DNA from 3 places in the Tepidibacillus infernus genome. Region 2 is predicted to be linked to each of the others. Evidence: riboswitches for the same ligand, from Rfam matches in the RefSeq annotation. Region 2 holds a riboswitch; each other region holds the start of a gene.

Region 1 (3,280 bases), 1.8 Mb from region 2:
GAACCAAATTGATTTTGCTCCGATTTCAATCGCCTCTTCTACAACAGGCATGACTTGATCAGCACGACGGAATACATCAACCATATCGACTGTCCCTTTAATTTCTTTTAAGGAGGCAACAGCTTTTACTCCTAATACTTCATCGATGGTTGGATTGACTGGAATAATCTCAAAACCATGATTTAATAAATACTCAGCCACTCTATAGCTATCACGATCAGGTTTATTGGATAATCCTACAATTGCGATACGTTTTGTTTCTTGAATCAGTTCTTTGATTTGTTCATTTGTTGTTAAAAGACTCATGGAAAGCTCCCCTTTTTATCATTTACCTATACAATATTGTATTTCTTAGGAATAAGTCAATAATTATTCTGCTAGAGCCTGTTCAAGATCAGCTAATAAGTCATTAATATCTTCGATTCCAACAGATACTCGAACTAAATCATCTGATACACCTGCAGCTATCTTTTGTTCGTTTGTTAACTGGTGATGAGTTGAACTACTTGGATGGATAACTAAGGATCTAACATCACCTACATTTGCAGCATGGGTAAATAATTGAACCTTATCGATGAAGCGTTTTGCTGCTTCATATCCACCTTTTACACCAAAGGTCAGGATACCTCCTTGCCCATGATCTAAATATTTCTTGGCTAAGGTATAGGTTGAATGATTCTCTAAACCAGGATAATTCACCCATTCAACTTGCGGATGCTGAGATAAAAAGTTTGCTACAGCTAACGCATTTGTACTATGTCTTTCCATGCGAAGAGAAAGCGTTTCTAACCCTTGAATTAACAGAAATGCATTAAATGGTGCCATGGTTGCACCAATATCCCGATTTAATTGTGCCTTCAATTTTGTAATATATGCCTGTTTTCCGACATGTTCTATATAGCTTAGTCCATGGTAGGCAGGATCTGGATCGCTTAATCGCCTAAATTTCCCATTGTCCCATGGAAATTTTCCACTATCTACGACAACTCCCCCGATCGTATTACCATGCCCTCCAATATATTTGGTTGTGGAATGGATCACAAGATCTGCCCCAAAATCAAATGGACGTAATAATACAGGGGTTGCAAATGTATTATCCACAATCAATGGAACTCCATTTTGATGTGCTAAATTAGCTAATTCCTCTATATCTGGAACATCTAAAGAAGGATTACTAATGGACTCAATATAAAAAGCTTTCGTTCTTTCATTCACATGCTTTTGCCATTGATCTAAATCATTTTGATCTACAAAATGAATCGTAATTCCTAATCTTTGTAATGTATATGTAAATAAGGTGATGGTACCCCCATACAAGTTTTTGGAAGCAATGATTTCATCTCCAGTTTCAGCAATATTAAGAATAGATAATAATGCTGCCGATTGTCCAGAAGCAGTAACTAAGGCACCTACTCCTCCTTCTAAAGCTGCCAAACGTTGTTCTAATAGATCTGTTGTTGGGTTACTAATTCGGCTATAAATATTACCTTCTTGTTCCATATTAAACAGGGCAGCAGAATGCTCTGAATTCTCAAATTGGTAGGCTGCCGTTTGATAGATTGGAACATTTGTCGCCCCTAAGTGTTTACTTGCAGTATACCCTCCATGAATTGCTAATGTTGCTAGTCCTTTCTCTTCTTTCCTTAATTCTGTCATTTTTAATTCCTCCTTAGAAAAAAATAAAACCTCTTTCAAAGAGAAAGAGGTGTAAAACCTAATTCTCTTATCTTTCAGACTTTCGTCTGCTGGAATTAGCACCTTCACAATTAACTTGTGGGGTTGCCGGGCTTCTTCGGGCCAGTCCCTCCGCCACTCTGGATAAGAGTTTATTATGTAATTGTAAAATATTATAACACATTATTCTGTTAATGCACTGAAATTTTTTCTTTTATTTGTTCAAAAGTTTTTTGGCCGATTCCTGGCACATTCATCAGATCTTCAATCGTCTGAAATTTACCTTGTTTTGTTCGGTATTCTATAATAGCTTTTGCCTTAGCAGGACCAATTCCATCTAATTGCATCAGCTCTTCTTCACTTGCTTGGTTGATGGAAATTGTTTCAGCATTTGATTCAAAAGATACACCTAATCCAGAAGATACACCATTTAGTGTTTCTCCTTGAACAGGGACAAAAATGACCATTTCATCTGCGATTTTTTGAGCTAAATTGACTTGGTTTAAATCTGCATTTGCTAAGGTCCCTCCAGCAAGATCTAACGCTTCTTTTACCCTTGACCCCTCTGTTAATTGGTAGATTCCTGGTTTTGCTACTGCTCCTTTCACATCAACTACTATCTTCTTAGGATTTGTCATTTCCGTTTGCTTTACTTCTCCTTGTGGGGTATCCCCTTTTTCGGTGGATAACTCAACTAAAGGTTCATCCGCAAACGTAGGTGGCTGTTTTTGATGATAAGAGATGTATTGACTAATGATGATAAGTAAAAAAATAATCAACAGTCCGAGTAAGACTTTTTCTCTTTTTGTAAACCGTATATTTGGGAGACTTCCCATTCTTCTTCCCCTTTCTACTACTGCATTTTTTTAATTATTGATATAAAATAATAGAATCAAAAGGTTGAGGTGATAAAATGAATAGCGTTCATTTGGAAATATCAAAAAAAGTAAATGAAAAAGTTCATGCCATCGAAGTATATAAACAAATGGATCAGCAGCGTGAACGGATTATAGATGAATTACTAACCGAATATAAAATAGGAAAAAATGTAGATTTAACTAAGTTAAATCAATGGACTAATGAAATGAATCGATACGCACTAAAGAATCAGCTTCCTTCTCGAAAAGAAGTAACAATGGAAATGTTCACAGCATATGCGAATAAAATGAAAACACATTCCTAATATTTGATAAAAAGCATAAATTTCCTGCTTTTTGTACAAAAAGACTACTGGTTTGTCCAGTAGTCTTTCTTATGATTTATTAGCTAACAACAATATTGACCAGTTTTCCTGGAACGACAATCACTTTACGGACTTCTTTACCAGCCTTCCATTCTTCTAATCTTGGATCAGAAAGAACTTCCTTTTCTAACTCCTCTTTGGAATAGGAAGTCGGAACAACCATTTTTCCTTTGATTTTTCCATTGATTTGTACTGCAATTTCCACTTCATCTAACACTAAATACTCTTCTTGATATGTTGGCCATTTTTCTTTATGAATACTTTCCCTTTGTCCCATCATTTGCCACAATTCTTCTGCCAGATGTGGTGTCATCGGAGCAAGTAGAATGACAGTGGTTTCAATCGCTTCTTTTAGCAACCCTT
Region 2 (3,280 bases):
TTCTTTTAGGAATGGGCTTAGATGAATTTAGCATGAGTGCTTCTTCCGTCCTACCTGCACGATCCCTGATCCGTAAGTTGAATGTGTCTGAAATGAAAAATGTGGCACAAAAAGTATTACAAATGGAAACAGCTGAAGAAATTAAGGAATATGTAGAGCAAGAAGTGTTAGCCAAATTACAGTAAAAACAAATTTTGAGCACATGAGCCCTGTAGCGATATGGGGCTTGTTTTTTATAATAAATGGAAGTTCAATGGTTAGCCTTATCTTATCCAAAAAAGAGAAAGAAGAAATTGCAAGAGAACTAGAGCCGATGCAAAAATAAAAGGAACACGTTAAAGGTGTCCCTTCTGTTTTAAAAGGCTATAATCTGACAGTTGGAGGAACATAGTTTAGTTCTTCATCGAAAGTGATATAATCAAGATTAACCATCAATAAAAGATAACGTCTTCCAGTTTGTGGATCGCTAATAATAATATGATCGCGACCTGCAGCTTCCACACTACCTTTAAATACTTTGGCATTCCATTCTTTATTGTTTTCAAAAGTCATATAAATCGTTGCAATTTTTCCCAAATTAAGTCTTAAAATATTTTCAATATAAGATTGTTCTGCTGGTAAAAGACCAGGCACATCGATTCCTGTTTCAGGTGATGGTGGAATTGGTACCATTGGTTGTTGTGGTACCATTGGTTGCATGTAATCGGGCATATTCATATCATAGGGATTGATTAAATATGAATCATAATAGTATGGATTGTAAGGATACATCGAAATTCAACTCCTCTTTAATAAGTTCGGTAAACGGAAGGGCAATTACTGTAAGTAGGGTGAAAAAAACAATGGTCTTTATAGCGCCCCGCATTGGGTTGGTTATACCATGTTCTTGGGCACGGACCTAGTGGTTCAAAAAACCATAATGCTCGAGTGGCTGGATGGTATTTATTACCTCTAATCACTTTTCTTGCTAGGTGGATATCCTGTGTTCTGGCTCTTTGATAGAAATAAGATTTTTGAACCGCTTCAAATCCACCAGGAGATTGAAAAACCATCTGCTTAACTGTCCGAATGTTTTTAAAGTCTAAACAACTAGCACGTACACGGTTAACTCCAACATTACCGACCATTAGCATGCCAAGCTTCCCTTCACCTTCAGCTTCAGCCCTCATTAATCTAGCCAACAGTTTCACGTCTTTTGAATTAGCTTTTATTACAGCCATTGATTCACCCCGCATATATAGGCTTCCATAACAATATATTTAACCTGTGCAGAATAGGTGATTAAAACAAAGGAATCATTTAAAAAAAATCCCTTGACAATCTGTTTTAATGCATTGTATTCTTGTATTAATCATTTAATTTAATAAAGGAAATTCTTATCCAGAGAGGCGGAGGGACTGGCCCTATGAAGCCCGGCAACCGGTTTAAATAAAACGCGGTGCCAATTCCTGCAGAACATTCATGTTCTGATAGATAAGAAGAGCGGCGATCACCATCTCTTCTTGAAGAGATGGTTTTTTAATCCCTCTTCTTAGGAAGGGGATTTTACTTTTTTAGGGGATTTGAATGGATGAAGAGGAGGAGTAAGGATGGCGGTGGCAGAGATCAATCTTCATTATGAGTATGGAAAAATAGAAATTGGAGATTTAATGCTTGAATCTGGAACGATTTTACCACAAGCTCATATAGCTTATGAGAGGGTAGGCTCCATTGGTGCACCTGTTATATTAGTGTGTCATGGTTTGACAGGAAATCAATTTGCTTATGGAAATGATGGGACATCTGGTTGGTGGTCTGGGATGATTGGCCCCTATCAATGGATTGATACGAATGAGTATCAAGTGATTACGACAAACGTGATTGGTGGATGTAATGGTACAACAGGTCCTTTAAGTATAAACCCTGACAATAAAGAGATTTATCGTGCTTCATTTCCCTTTGTTACCATCAGGGATATGGTTCATGCTCAATACAAAGCATTAAGGAAAATGGGTATTGATCATGTGCATGCAGTGATTGGAGGGTCATTAGGTGGAATGCAAGTTTTGGAATGGGGAATTCTTTACCCTACCTTTATGGATAAGCTATTTCCCCTTGCTGCGACTTCTTATTTAAGTGACTATGCCATCGCTTTTAATGCTATGTCCCGCTTTGCTATTATTTATGACCCTAAATGGAATCATGGAAATTATCCATTGGAAGATAAACCTGATCATGGATTAAGTCTTGCACGTATGTTAGGAATGATTACTTATCGTTCACAAGAGTTGTATAATCAACGTTTTCAGAGGAGCCTTCGTAATGAGTGGGGGAATTCCCACGATGAAATTACGTTTGAAATAGAATCTTATCTTAGTTATCAAGGAGATAAATTAACAAAACGTTTTGATGCCAATAGCTATCTATATTTACTTAAGGCGATGGATAGTCATGACATCGGTCGTGGCCGTGGAGGATGGAAAGAAGCCTTGAAATTATTAAAAGTCCCTATGATCGCAATTGCCTATAAAGGGGATTTGCTTTATCCGCCAGAAAGTTTAAAGGAGCTAACAGAGGCCTATCGTCAATTAGGAGGTCATGCAAATTTTTATGAGATCGATACGATTTATGGCCATGATGGTTTTTTAGTCGAATTTGATAAATGGGGATCGATTGTAAAGGAGGGTTTATATGGAATCGATTAAGGTAGCCTTACTAGGTTTGGGTACGGTGGGAACTGGTGTATATCAAACGATCATTTCCCATCAAAAACAATTACAACATATCTTAGGCAAGTCTGTTGAAGTCGTTGCGATTTTGATTCAGGATATAGAGAAGAAACGAGTTTTGGAGATGAGGGATTCTATTCTCGTTACAACGAATTATCAGGATATTTTACAATTACCTAAATTAGACGTAGTCATTGAAATGATAGGGGGAAGAGATCCTGCCTATCAATATATCATTCAGGCACTCTCAAAAGGTTGTCATGTGATTACAGCAAATAAAGAATTAATGGCATTTAATGGAGCTGAATTAAAGGAAATCGCGAAACAATATGGGGTAATGTTAGCCTTTGAAGCTAGTGTAGCTGGTGGAATTCCTATTATTCGGACGATTAAACAATTGCTTCAAGTGAATCAAATTACAAAAATCCAAGGGATTATAAACGGGACTTCGAATTATATTCTGAGTCAAATGAGGAAAAAACGAATTTCCTTCAAACAGGCGTTAAAGGAAGCACAAGCTGCAGGTTTTGCAGAAGCAGATCCTACAAATGATATTGAGGGCTGGGATACTT
Region 3 (3,280 bases), 560 kb from region 2:
TGTATTTGGTAAAACATAATCTTGATATTCAACAATATCTAATTTAATTCCTTGCTTTTCTAATAAAGGTTTAACGACTTCCAAGATCTCTGCATGTGGTACAGCTGTAGCACCCACTTTTAAAGTCACTTCTTGTTGTTGTCCACCATTTTCACTTGCACCTTGCTGTTCATTAGTTGAACCTGAACCACAAGCGGCTAAAGTTAAACTTAATACTGCAATTAAAAATAAAGCTAAAAACTTTTTCATTTTAAAAAGCCCCCTTATATAATTTTATTTTTTATCTAAAACTTTGGAGAGATAATCTCCAAAACTTTGAACGATTTGAACAAGAATTAAAATAACGGCTGTGGTAACCAGCATAACTGGCATGTTATATCGTTGGTACCCATAGCGGATTGCCATATCACCTAGGCCACCACCACCTACAACACCTGCCATAGCTGAGTAACCAATTAAAGTAACCAAAGTTACTGTAATTCCAGATACAATGGAAGGTAAACTTTCAGGCAAATAGACTTTTCTTATGATTTGCCAGTTACTAGCCCCCATGGATATCGCTGCTTCAACCACTCCCCGGTTCACTTCTCGCAAAGAAGTTTCAACCAAGCGAGCGAAGAAAGGAGCAGCACCGATAATTAAAGGTACAGATGCAGCAGTAGGACCAATACTGATTCCTACAATAAATCTTGTAAAGGGAATCAATAAGACAATCAAAATAATAAAAGGTATCGATCGAAAGATATTAACGATTGCAGCAATCACTTTATTGATTGTCCCATCTTGTAATATTTGGCCTTTGTCGGTTAAAACAAGTAAAATGCCTAACGGCGTTCCTAAGATAACGGTAAATAGTCCAGATAATCCAACCATATACAAGGTTTCCAAAGTGGCTTGCCATAGCTGTAGCCATTCTCTATCCGTTAACACTTTGAACCACCTCCACTTCTACCTGGCAAGACTCTAAGAATTTAATTGATTCTTTTAGTTTTGCTTCAGAAGTTTGAACTTGAATATAAAGTGAGCCATAAGAAGCACCTTGAACATATTGGATATTTCCCTCTAAAATATTGACTTCAATTCCCAAGGTTTGCACCCATTTACTAATAATCGGTTGACTAGCTGTTTCACCAACAAATGTACATTTTAAAATAAAACTATCTTTGTCTAATGGCAAATGCTCAATCGTCTCTTTTGTCCTTTGATGTTCGGTAACTTGTTTTACAAATTCTTTCGTTATTTCTTGTTTCGGATGAGTAAAAACCTCTAGAACAGGACCTTCTTCAACAATTTCCCCACCATCGATCACAGCAACTCGCTGACAAATCTTTTGAATGACATGCATTTCGTGAGTAATTAAAATGATAGTAATTCCCATTCTTTTATTGATCTCTTGTAGCAATTCTAATATAGAATCGGTCGTCTTCGGGTCTAGTGCTGATGTGGCTTCATCACTTAAAAGTACTTTTGGGTTATTCGCCAAAGCTCTTGCAATACCTACCCGTTGCTTTTGTCCACCACTCAACTCAGAAGGATATGCATTGGCTCGCTCGGTCAACCCAACCAAATCGATCAATTCTTTTACCCTCTGATCGATCTCCTTTTTAGGAACCCCTGCGATTTCGAGTGGGAAGGCAATATTTTCTGCAACTGTTCTTGACCAGAGTAAGTTAAAGTGCTGAAAAATCATCCCGATTCCTTGGCGGGCTTTGCGTAGTTCTTCTGGTCGTAATTGATCCATCCTTTGCTCATCGATCCAAACTTCACCTTCTGTTGGACGCTCCAACATATTGATTAAACGGATTAAAGTACTTTTCCCTGCTCCGCTATAACCGATAATGCCATATATTGCCCCTGATTGAATATCCAAGTTAATCTCTTTTAATGCAACCACTTCTTGAGTTTTGGACTTAAATATTTTTTTTACTTTATGAAGTTTTATCATCTATTCACCAACTTCTACTTTCTTCTCAATAAGAAAAGCCCCTTCTGAAAGCATCAGAAAGGACCAGATTATTCGTACAAGTTCCTTCCCTCATCTTTCAGAACAAATTTGTTCTGCAGGAATTGGCACCTTACCATGTACAAAATACATGTTGGTTGCCGGGTTTCATTGGGCCAGTCCCTCCACCTCTCTGGATAAGGAGATATCCATTTATTCACTTTAAACCATTTACGCATTTCAATGCATTAAACACTATACGAATATTAACATCTGCTACAAGCCTATGTCAATTGTTTTTTATTGTTAATTTTCTCCAAACTATAACTAAATTGCATTTGTCTTTTTTGAACGCCTAGAAATAAAATCAATTTTTTTCGCTAATAAATATAGGCTTTTTGTGGAGTTGGATTTGATGGTAATTTTGCTGGTACTTATCATTTGGCGATAACAATGGATGGTTAGTTTTGTAGGTTCATATTTTACAGAATGAATCGCTTTAGCTGGTAAATCAATATAAGCATATTTAGGTTCTAAAAAGCCAATAAATATGCTTTTGCTGTATACGATGATATCCATTTCTGCCAAAAACCGCTGGTAGTCTGTCATCATTTCTTTAATCTTCCCCTGATACAAGATAAAATCAAAGCCATCCGTTTGTAGGGGAATGACATTAGACTGTTTCTTTTCTACGGTTTTTGGTTTTTCAATATAAAAGTAATACCCTAAAACAAGGAGGAGGAGCACAAAAAAAGAGGTGATAAACGAAGTTGCTAAACTCATTGTTTTCTCTCCTTTCATGGGTTTTATCTAGTTATTTCTACCTTGCCCGTTATAATCATCCCTTATTCTGTTCTAACATTGCCATTATTTGTTGAAAAGTAATAGCTAATTTTTGAAAAATAGCGTATATTTAAAGAAAATAAACAGGTAAATACGAATAATATAACAAAAGGAATAGGATAAAAGATCAACTGAGGATAAAGGGAGCGAATGAAAATGAAATTTGTTTGCCCTTTGTGTAATAAAAAAATTAACGATTTTGCTGGTCGCTGTGAAAAATTGATTGAATGGTTTTCAAACCTTGATGGAAAAGGATTATGGAGAATTCGTTATCTCAATCACTATGAATATCAATTCTTAACAGATGAGGATTTTGTGTCTTTACAATCTAAAGAAATGGTGATTCTAGATGAAGCGAATCATTGGCAGGAATTTGACCCCAAGACGCTTTCAGGAGTTAACTCTGTTGGTCAACGCACCTCTATTTTTAGTTAAATTGTCATAAGGAAGAAAAAAGCCACCATTTTAGGCGGCTTAATTTTTATAATTTGCATT

What was found. Region 2 has a riboswitch for S-adenosylmethionine ahead of metX (homoserine O-acetyltransferase MetX). Riboswitches for the same ligand answer to the same signal wherever they lie in the genome.
Region 1: another riboswitch for S-adenosylmethionine. It lies ahead of TEPIDINF_RS02230 (O-acetylhomoserine aminocarboxypropyltransferase/cysteine synthase family protein); the one in region 2 lies ahead of metX (homoserine O-acetyltransferase MetX).
Region 3: another riboswitch for S-adenosylmethionine. It lies ahead of TEPIDINF_RS08660 (methionine ABC transporter ATP-binding protein); the one in region 2 lies ahead of metX (homoserine O-acetyltransferase MetX).

Annotation. Positions count from the first base shown of each region.
Region 1 is NZ_JBLWFI010000001.1:446,329-449,608, reverse strand. Features, by position in the region: gene TEPIDINF_RS02235 (CoA-binding protein) at 1-306, opposite strand, end outside; gene TEPIDINF_RS02230 (O-acetylhomoserine aminocarboxypropyltransferase/cysteine synthase family protein) at 370-1,656, opposite strand; SAM riboswitch class I at 1,721-1,825, opposite strand; gene TEPIDINF_RS02225 (helix-hairpin-helix domain-containing protein) at 1,866-2,510, opposite strand; gene TEPIDINF_RS02220 (DUF2533 family protein) at 2,588-2,857, shown strand; gene leuS (leucine--tRNA ligase) at 2,937-3,280, opposite strand, start outside.
Region 2 is NZ_JBLWFI010000001.1:2,280,041-2,283,320, reverse strand. Features, by position in the region: gene ptsP (phosphoenolpyruvate--protein phosphotransferase) at 1-185, shown strand, start outside; gene gerQ (spore coat protein GerQ) at 364-771, opposite strand; gene TEPIDINF_RS11405 (cell wall hydrolase) at 789-1,220, opposite strand; SAM riboswitch class I at 1,374-1,480, shown strand; gene metX (homoserine O-acetyltransferase MetX) at 1,590-2,684, shown strand; gene TEPIDINF_RS11395 (homoserine dehydrogenase) at 2,671-3,280, shown strand, end outside.
Region 3 is NZ_JBLWFI010000001.1:1,722,501-1,725,780, forward strand. Features, by position in the region: gene TEPIDINF_RS08650 (MetQ/NlpA family ABC transporter substrate-binding protein) at 1-249, opposite strand, end outside; gene TEPIDINF_RS08655 (methionine ABC transporter permease) at 274-930, opposite strand; gene TEPIDINF_RS08660 (methionine ABC transporter ATP-binding protein) at 917-1,945, opposite strand; SAM riboswitch class I at 2,033-2,146, opposite strand; gene TEPIDINF_RS08665 (hypothetical protein) at 2,270-2,725, opposite strand; gene TEPIDINF_RS08670 (hypothetical protein) at 2,942-3,220, shown strand.